2 regions of the Cytobacillus sp. ABV4_503 genome follow, and region 2 is predicted to be linked to the other one. Evidence: riboswitches for the same ligand, from Rfam matches in the RefSeq annotation. Region 2 holds a riboswitch; the other holds the start of a gene.
What was found. A riboswitch is a leader RNA that binds a small molecule or an ion and turns the genes downstream of it on or off. The one in region 2 is predicted to bind cyclic di-AMP.

Region 1 (5,057 bases), 2.6 Mb from region 2:
TTGGAAAGCCTGTCAGCTCAATCAAGTCGGTAATTGGTGGGACAGTTACAATCAGGGAAGCTGATTTAAAGGGTTTCTCAACGAAACCATTAGTGGATCCTAATGGTGTAAGGATTTTGAATTGAAGTTTTTGTATTAACTGTGTAAGAGGGAGAACTTATGAAATTCTATTGGTTTCTAGTCTTATTATTCTTTTGCACCTGGGTTATAGAATCTTTTCTATTTCCCGAACCAAGCTGGTGGACTATTTTTTCATCGGATCGTTCAACGCACACCCCTCTAATAGAGCAGCTTTCCATAATTAAAGTATTTTTCTTCACGATAACTTTTATAGGCTTAGCTTACCTATTGCATTTTATATTTCAAAAACGCAGGTAAAAGATTTTCATGCGAGTAAGTACTGATCAAATGAATACTTCCTGATAAAGGGGGATACACCATGGGCAGAACAGTTACTTTCTCATTTAGCAGTGCCCGGTATGAGGGTGCTAAGGCGACTGAGACATTCACTTTTGAAAAATTGGGTCTTGACGAAAGTCGGGATGATAATGCCTTGGAAAAAGAAATAGACGAAATCTTTCATGCTTGGGTATGGGATAAACTCAATATTTCTTTTAGTATAATTACTGAAGAAGAAAAAGATGAGTTGTGCTGATTTTGATATATCGGACATAGGATAATAAAAATTGGACCATCATCTTTGTTCTTTCTTGAACATTCTGTGACAATCGCTAAATTATCACCTGATTATAGTATCAGGTATTATATTTATCACTATTCAATTAACCCCATTCGCACAATAATGGAGAAGAAATAATTCGACGATGAAATGGGGTATTCTTTTGAGATTTCCACAATTAAGAATTGGTCATATGAAGCCTAAATTTCCAATCATGCAGGGTGGTATGGGCGTAGGCATTTCTTTAAGTGGCCTGTCGTCAGCTGTTGCGAATGCCGGAGGGATTGGAACTATTTCCGGAACAGGAATCAGCATCGAAGATTTAAGATTACATATTAGAAAGGCTAAGGCATCTCTCAAGGGTGAGGGCTATATTGGGGTGAATGTTCTTTTTGCCATGAATGATTTTGCTGAAAAAATGAAAGCGGCGATTGAAGAAAAGGCTGATTTCATTATTTCAGGTGCTGGGATATCACGAGATATGTACAGCTGGGGCAAAGAATCTGGCACACCGGTCATCTCGATTGTTTCATCTGCAAGGCTGGCTAAAATGTCAGAACGGCTTGGTGCTTCTGCTGTTGTGGTAGAGGGCAATGAAGCGGGAGGGCATTTAGGGACTGAAAGACCGCTGTTCGATATTTTACAGGAAGTCGTGGAAGCCGTTAAGATTCCTGTCATTGCTGCTGGAGGTATCATGACAGGAAGAGATATCGCTCATGCCATTCATATCGGTGCTTCCGGTGTTCAGATGGGAACAAGATTTGTCGCAAGTCACGAATGTGATGCACCATTATCCTTTAAAGAAAAGTATGTCCATGCCAAACAGGAAGATATCGTCATGGTGCAGACCACCGTAGGACTGGAAGGCCGTGCCATTAAGAACAACTTTACAGAGCAGATATCTGACAATAAAAAGGTGAAAATAAAGAAATGCATCGATTGCCTGAAAAACTGCTCTTATCGCTTTTGCACAATGGATTCCTTGATAACTTCCATGGATGGGGACTGTGAGAATGGTCTCGTATTTGCAGGGGCAAGAGTCCATGAAATTAACGAAATCCTGCCTGTTCAGACGATCATCAATAACCTTAGAACGGAATATGAAGCTTGTGTATAATTTCATAATGGTGAATTGCTTCAAGTCTGGCTGCCAAATAGGCGGCTTTTTTGATTTAAAGGGTGTTTAGATGATGAAGGAATAAATCATTAAATATAGAATATCTTTTGAATGGAATAAGTGTAAAGAATGGATCGATGAATGGGAGAAGAAATATGGAGAAAAAGGGTCGTAATCATGAAAAGGCAGAGTAATTCAAATTCTTTAATCCTCGTAATCCACGAAATCTATGGAATTAATCAGCATATAAAGAGTTTTTGCGAATTACTATTAAAGCAGGGTTTTGATTTGATTTGCCCAAATTTATCAGAGCGAGAGAGACCTTTTGAATATACTCAAGAGGAAGCCGCTTATCGTCATTTTATGGAACATGTAGGATTCTCCAGCGCTGCCCGAAAAATTAAAGATTTATTATTAGATGTTAAAGATGAATACGAAAAAATATATATCATTGGATTTAGTATAGGTGCAACTGTTGCCTGGCTTTGCAGTGAAGAAGATTGTGTGGATGGAATAGTTGGATACTACGGTTCAAGGGTTAGGGATTATTTAGAGTTAACACCACAGTGTCCTGTAATGCTATTCTTTCCGCAAGATGAGCAGTCTTTTAATGTTGACGAGTTACTATTAGCTTTAGAAAAAAAGAAAATTGAAGTACATAAATTTACAGGAAAACATGGATTCAGTGATCCTTATTCCTCTAGATATGATGCAAAGTCAGACCAAGAAGCATTTAGCAAAACGATGGATTTTTTATTGCATGTTGATTGAGTATTATAAAGCTAAGGTGAGTGTTATCTAGGGGAATTTTAATAAAAGGTTTACAGGCTCGTTCAATATTCTTAATACAAAGCTGCTAATTTAGATATAGCGGGGATAGCATGAGTGGCTATCATTGTATTTGGCGCAGGCGGAGCCAAATACTTTTTTGTTTTGCTTGTACAAAGGTTGATTATTATACAAAGTGAAAGAGCTGAAAGTTCATTGATTTCAGCTTTTTTTAGTGTTTTAAAGTGACCATTTAGTTTACTTCCGGTAATACTTAACTATTTACAAAAATTATCTTGAAATAATATAATGATCTAGTGATCTATGCTTAATCTTATTTTAAGAACGGGGGACCCAATATTTACAGCGGAGTTTCCGCTTGGGGTGAATCCTATCGATGGAAGGGCTTACTGTTTCCACAGTCCTAACCCGAAAGCTAACCTCGTCAGCGTTTAAGGAAACAAAAGAGAATATGAAATAGTGTGAATTGACAAAATCCGCATTTTTGTCGATTTTCTTTTTTATCAGGATCATCTTTGTTTCCCTTGCCTGCGCAGCACGTATAAAACTAAACAAGAAGGTAGGGTAATTGATGAAAAAAATTAAATTAAGTTTAGCCACTCAAATTTTTATCGGTCTTATTTTAGGGATCGCTGTTGGCGGTATTTTCTATGGAAGTGAAGCGGCGCAAAGTGTCCTTCAGCCGTTTGGCGATCTTTTTATCCGCTTAATTAAAATGATTGTTGTTCCCATTGTACTATCAACAATAATTGTTGCCATTGCGGGTGTTGGAGACATAAAGTCCGTTGGTAAGCTTGGCGGGAAATCATTGGCTTATTTTATCGGCATGACCATGGTTGCCATTGTGGTTGGCCTTATTGCAGGTAATGTGATTCAGCCTGGTGCCGGCCTGAATATGGACAGCCTGCAGCAAAGCGATATTTCAAGCTATGTTGAAACCAATGAAGAGCAAGAGGGCAAGTCGATAGCGGATACCTTTTTGCATATAGTCCCAACAAACCCGGTACAGGCGATGGTGGAAGGCGATATGCTGGCGATCATCTTCTTTGCCGTTGTATTTGGCCTTGGAATTGCAGCAATTGGGGATAAGGGAAAGCCGGTATTGAGATTCTTCGAAGGTACTGCCAAGGCGATGTTCTATGTGACAAACCTATTTATGAAGTATGCACCAATCGGGGTATTTGCCTTAATTGGTGTAACGATCTCCAAGTATGGCTTTGCCTCACTGATTCCATTGGGCAAGCTGGCGCTTACTGTATATGGATCCATGATTTTCTTTGTTCTTGTTGTGTTAGGAGTTATGGCCAAAGTTGTCGGGTTCAGCATCTTTAAATTACTGAAGATGATTAAAGAAGAATTAATTTTGGCCTTTTCAACTGCAAGTTCTGAAACAGTGCTTCCAAGAATTATGGACAAAATGGAGAAGGCGGGAAGCCCGAAACATATTGCTTCATTCGTAATTCCAACAGGCTACTCTTTTAACCTGGACGGATCGGTTTTATATCAGGCCATTGCCTCTTTATTTATTGCACAAATGTTTGGCATAGAATTAAGCATAGGGCAGCAAATCACATTAATGTTAGTACTGATGGTTACATCAAAAGGAATGGCGGGCGTGCCAGGCGTATCCTTTGTCGTGCTGCTGGCTACATTCAGCACAATTGGATTGCCTGCAGAAGGCCTTGCCTTTATTGCCGGCATCGACCGTATCCTTGATATGGGCCGAACAGCCGTTAACGTGGTGGGGAATTCACTTGCGGCGATTGTTATTGCAAAGTGGGAAGGTCAATTTAACCCTCCAGCAGAAGAAAGATTTGAGCAGCAAGCTTCATAATAGATTGGAAAACACTAACAAATGGCAACGTATTTGTTAGTGTTTTTTTTGTTTTTTGTGGCATTCCATAAAGAGGGAAAGGCGGAGCAGGTTCGGACAGAAAAGCGGGAAACCGACGAGAATGAGTCCGAAGGTGGTTTATGTAAAGTTAATGATGCTCCACTTTTATCAAATAGCCCTTAATGGTCATAATTATATTATAATGGAGTAAAAACTAGGAGGAGTTAACTTGACAATGGGAAATATGGAGCTGTCACCAGAACAGCGTGATGAACTGCTGGAAACTCTGAAAGCGCGTTTTGAAAAAAACATGCATCGCCATGAAGGTGTGGAGTGGGCTGATGTACAAGATAAGCTCGAAGCCAATCCTGAAAAATTGTGGTCACTCAATGAAATGGAAGGAACTGAAGGTGAACCGGATGTTGTCCGCCATGATCAAGAGACCGGCGAATACATATTTTATGATTGTTCAGCTGAAAGTCCAAAAGGCCGCAGAAGTGTCTGTTACGACCGTGAAGCGCTGGATGCACGGAAAAAACACAAGCCGGAAAACAGCGCTATGGATTTGGCAGCTGCCATGGGCATTGAGCTTTTAACAGAAGAGCAATACCGGGAGCTTCAGGAGCTTGAACATGTAG
Region 2 (5,057 bases):
ATAACAGCAGGCCTTTTTTCTTACGATTCAGCATTCATTCGCCTCCACATTTTTTTGAAAGGACTTATAAATATTCAGAAAAGTCACAATCATCTCCAAGTATAAATGAACACCTTCGGACATAGCATGAGGTATTGGTCCCAAAAATTTACTATTTTACAATACTTAACATTAATGTAATTTATTTAAAGTTCTTCCTTTTTTAAAATGCCCAAATACTCAATCCAAGGACCAACATCTGTCCTGTATCTATTTGCCAATACTCTTGAAATCTGTGAAATATGCGTAAGGTCATGCACTGCCCAAGTGGAAATCAATTCCCTGACTCTAACTGGACCAAATGCCGGATGACGCCCTGTTTTTTCGAAATGAGTTTCCAGATCAGTTATACCAGTAAGTGTGGCTAAATTCTTCATTCTAAGGGTCTTAAAGGCTTCAAGCTTGTCTTCAAGTGATAGATCATCTGACACATTTAAATGAGCATACCGGTCAAATGGAGGGAATGGCTTGCTTTCCCCTTCCTGCAGAATCAATTTCAGCCGCGGAATCCAATTTTTCTCCTCACCATCAATCAAATGATCAACCACTTCGGCTGCATTCCACGTGCCATCCCCTTCATTGCCTTTAAGCCATTCCGAAGATAGCCCGCTTAGCAATGAATCCAGCGTACGGGGTGTCCGTTCAAGAATCTCCATAGCTTCTCTTAAATTAAAATTCATATAACCGCTCCTTTTTTAACAGACCCGCTCAGATACAAAACTGCGCGTCTGTATCTAACTTCTCTACAAGTCCTTTTCAATCTCTCCCATTATTTTGAAGGGACCATATGATTTATTTGATGGCACTACGAGGGTTATTCCGCTTTCAGGATAATAGGCAGAATGAAAGCTGACTCCCGGGTCATAGCCCATGAGGTGATATTTGAAGATGGATCCGTTTTTCTTGCTGATCCATAATCCGTAGCCGTAATATTCATTCTCATCTGCTTTGGCATGCGGGCTCATAAGCTTTTCAGTATACTCTTCGCTCAGGAGCTTGTTATTACACAATGCTTCCCAAAATAAGGTCATATCCTGAGCAGTAACATAGGCTCCTCCGTCAGAACCGCCTCTAATGGGCAATGAATAAATATTGGTTCTCCATGTCCCATCTTCTTCATTATCTATATAACCAATTGCTGTATTTCCAGGAAGACTGTCAAATCGGAAAAAGCCTGAATCCTGCATTCCGCATGGTTCAAAAATATGGGACTGGATATAATCCTGGAAACTCATTCCTGCCTTCTTCTCTATAATTAAACCCAAAAGTATATATCCGGCATTATTATAATGAAATCTCTCCCCCGGCTTGAACATCATTTTTTTATTCTGGAACATAGGAAGAAAATCTCTAAGATGATTTAATAGGTACATTGGCCTTTCTTTCCACAGGTCCTCAAAATCATCCATAACTGACTCATCAAAATAGTCAGGCATTCCAGATGAATGGGTTAACAGGTGATGAATGGTCATTGTCTCATCAAAGAAGGGAAAAACATCCTCCAATACATCTTTAAATCTTGTTTCAAATGATATGGATCCATTCTCGGCCAATTGACAAATAGCAACCGCCGTAAAAACCTTACACCCGGAGGCGATGCCAAACCTGGTTCCTGGATTATTGGAAGTTTCATTTGCTCTATCAGCATACCCCTCTGCTAATTCAAGGATCATATCTTCGTTTTCTTTAACAAGTACGACACCAGAAAAACCAGCATTATTAATTACAGAACTTAACCTTTTATCATAATTCCTAATTAACATGAGTATTCCCCTTTAAGGTATTATTCCATGACCTAAAACAATTGCGGGACAAGAATAACGGTCTCTAATATTTTCGTTAATAAGCATGATTCTTCCATTTGAAAGAAGCGCTTAATCATCCAGTATTAAATAAATATTTCTCAAAAGCAGTAATAGTCAGTGATTCATTTATCTCTCTTTTCTCAAGCTCTTTAAAACCATTCTTTAAATAAAAAGCGACAGCAGGTGTATTCTTAGAACCTGTTGTGACAATCATTTTTTCAATCATTGGCCTCAGTTCAATGAAGTTCAGCAGCTTTTGTGCAATACCCTTTCTAAAATGTTCAGGATGAACAATCAATCTATGAATATCTAAAACATTATTTTCCTCATTAAACGAAATCGCACCGCATAATGTTTCACCAATAAAATACCCAAAGAAAGTCTCTCCGGTTATTCGCAAGGCATCAGCCGTATCCTTCAAAGGCGGTAAATCTGGACATCCAATGATTTCAGCCTCAATTTTATACGCGGGAAGCTGTACACTTAGAACCTGCTCAGCAGCTTTTCGGTCTTTAATATTAATTTCCTTAATCATTATGGTCCCTCTTTTGAAATTAGTTTTAAAAATTAATTTCTCTATCAAAGATCATTTCCCTCTTTTTTGGACGAATGAAGGCATTCCAATATAAAATGATAACTAAGGGGGTGAATTGGATGAATTTAAAATATGAAGTGATAACAGAAGAAAAAATCAGCCTTTGCCGGGATTTATGCAATGGGCTGATGACTTTCCAGAAATCTAAGGCACATATAACACCTGAGCGTTTTGACAGTATGAATTTTGAAACAAGGATGATTCCATCCGCAAAATCTGCTATTCATAATTATATTGTGATTGTTAAGGACCATGAAGAAATTGTGGGCTATGTCTATTCCAATGTTTCTCCGAAGGAAGCCTACTCTAATGATTTCGCCACATTTTTTGATTTAAATTCAGTGGGGAAAGACAATGTTGGGTGCTTATCACAATTCTATATAAAAGATGGCTACAGGCAATATGGAATTGGATCAGTGCTTTTTAACATGTCGATGGAATGGTTAAGTCAATTTAAAGATGTTGAAGATTATTTTATCTATGTGTCAAATGGGAATACAGAGGCCCTTGAATTTTATACACGCAAAGGGTTTACTGTCAGTCACGATATTCTGGAAGGCTTTATTACAGTTTTGCGCAAATAGGAAAGGCCATTCCCCCAGGTTCTGACAACAGGATAAAACTTTCCCCATAATCAATAAAGCTGCTGAACCAATTGGATAAAGTCAGAAGCGAAAAATATCCAGCGGAAATCTGAGCTGGATTTTTTTCAGTCATATTTTTTCATCAGCAATTTTCCCAAAACCAATACCCATAATCTTAAAAAATAATGGTGGACATTGTCATAAATCTTGTTATAATTCTATAAGAAATTACTTTGAAAAGGGTGCTTTATGGGAAATACATGCAGATATGTTGTGAGTGCCACTGGGAAAAACGGCGAGACTTATTATACGCAATGCAAGGATAAAGAAGAGTTAAAAGAGTGGCTGGCGGAACATGAAGACAAGCTGAATAAGAAGGAACTGAAAGTGAAGGACAAAAAAAGACATCCTCTTTTAAGCTGGCTTAACTTCTAATCTTTTTGCTCAAAAATCTAATTGACCTTTTCTATTAAATTACTATTTAATTAATAGTAATCATAGATAAGAAAATCGTATGATTTACAACTTTTATGATTATTGTTAATATATTAAAAAATCATTAATAATTTTTCGCTTAATCTTAATTGAGCGGGGGAACCAACTGTACTTTTTTATAAAAGTACCTGGGGTGAATCCTTTTACAGGTAGGGTACTCTCAAGACCCGAACCCGACAGCTAACCTCGTAAGCGTGTTGAGAGGGAAACACTGCATAAATGCACAGTGGTTATTACCTCTGTGTTTTTTTGTTGCCTTTTTTAGTTAGGATTATGTTTTTTGGGGGTAATATAGGAAAGGCAAAATATTTTTTGTTTCCAGTTTACATTTTTTTACATTATTCATTGGAGGAACGTGTATGAAATTATCAACTAAAATTATTATTGCTCTAATCGCCGGGGGAATCACAGGTCTTTTGATTAACTTATTTGCACCTGGCATTTTCCCCGAGCTAGACAAGTTTTTATTTACTCCGCTTGGAAAAATCTTTTTAAATCTCATCAATATGCTGGTTGTTCCGATCGTCTTCTTTTCCATCACTCTTGGGACAGCAGGCCTCGGTGATCCTAAGAAGTTAGGAAGAATTGGGATTAAGACCATCTCCTACTTTCTGGTAACCACCAGCATTGCAATCGTCATCGGTCTTGCTTTGGCAGCTGTTTTCCAGCCAGGGAACGTTGGTGAATTTGACGTAACAAACGTAGAGTATGAATCTAAAGAGGCTCCTCCTGTTTCAGAGACATTATTAAATATTATTCCAACCAATCCGGTAAAAGCCTTCACGGAAGGCAACATGCTTCAGATTATCACTTTTTCAATTTTTGTCGGATTTGCACTAACCATGCTTGGCAATAAAACAAAAGGCATATTAAACCTTATTGAACAAGGCAATGACATGATGATGTACCTTGTTAACCTGGTGATGAGATTTGCCCCTTATGGAACGTTCGGACTTATCGTTTCTGCTGTAGGCAGTCAGGGTCTGAGTGCCATTAAAGCTATGGGACTTTATATGATCGTTGTTCTTCTTGCATTGTTTATACATGCGATTTTAACTTATGGAGGTTCTATTGCTTTACTTGCAAAGAAAAACCCGCTATGGTTCTTTAAAGGCTTTGCGCCGGCCATGGGTGTTGCTTTCAGTACATCAAGCAGTAATGCGACACTGCCGATTTCCATGAATACTGCTCAGAAAAATTTGAAGGTTCCTGAATCAATCAGCAGCTTTGTTCAGCCTCTCGGTGCAACCATCAACATGGATGGAACAGCCATCATGCAGGGTGTTGCAACTATTTTCATTGCTCAGGTATATAATGTTGATTTAACATTGACACAGCTTATTACGGTCGTCCTGACTGCCGTTCTTGCCAGTGTTGGTACAGCTGGTGTGCCAGGTGTCGGTTTGATTATGCTTGCCATGGTACTTAACTCTGTCAATCTTCCTGTTGAAGGGATTGCATTAATCATTGGTATTGACCGTCTGCTTGATATGACGCGAACGGCAGTCAACATTACAGGTGATGCTGCATGTGCAGTGA

Region 1: another riboswitch for cyclic di-AMP. It lies ahead of ACXAD1_RS01805 (cation:dicarboxylate symporter family transporter); the one in region 2 lies ahead of ACXAD1_RS14765 (dicarboxylate/amino acid:cation symporter).

Annotation. Positions count from the first base shown of each region.
Region 1 covers NZ_JBSWTH010000001.1:332,516-337,572, forward strand. Annotated here, with positions in the region: gene ACXAD1_RS01785 (hypothetical protein) at 1-125, shown strand, start outside; gene ACXAD1_RS01790 (hypothetical protein) at 440-655, shown strand; gene ACXAD1_RS01795 (NAD(P)H-dependent flavin oxidoreductase) at 825-1,796, shown strand; gene ACXAD1_RS01800 (dienelactone hydrolase family protein) at 1,971-2,567, shown strand; cyclic di-AMP (ydaO/yuaA leader) riboswitch at 2,880-3,030, shown strand; gene ACXAD1_RS01805 (cation:dicarboxylate symporter family transporter) at 3,157-4,419, shown strand; gene ACXAD1_RS01810 (DUF4256 domain-containing protein) at 4,655-5,057, shown strand, end outside.
Region 2 covers NZ_JBSWTH010000001.1:2,949,816-2,954,872, forward strand. Annotated here, with positions in the region: gene ACXAD1_RS14735 (endonuclease) at 1-34, opposite strand, end outside; gene ACXAD1_RS14740 (DinB family protein) at 186-719, opposite strand; gene ACXAD1_RS14745 (serine hydrolase domain-containing protein) at 783-1,802, opposite strand; gene ACXAD1_RS14750 (GNAT family N-acetyltransferase) at 1,918-2,379, opposite strand; gene ACXAD1_RS14755 (GNAT family N-acetyltransferase) at 2,499-3,023, shown strand; gene ACXAD1_RS14760 (hypothetical protein) at 3,273-3,458, shown strand; cyclic di-AMP (ydaO/yuaA leader) riboswitch at 3,585-3,729, shown strand; gene ACXAD1_RS14765 (dicarboxylate/amino acid:cation symporter) at 3,878-5,057, shown strand, end outside.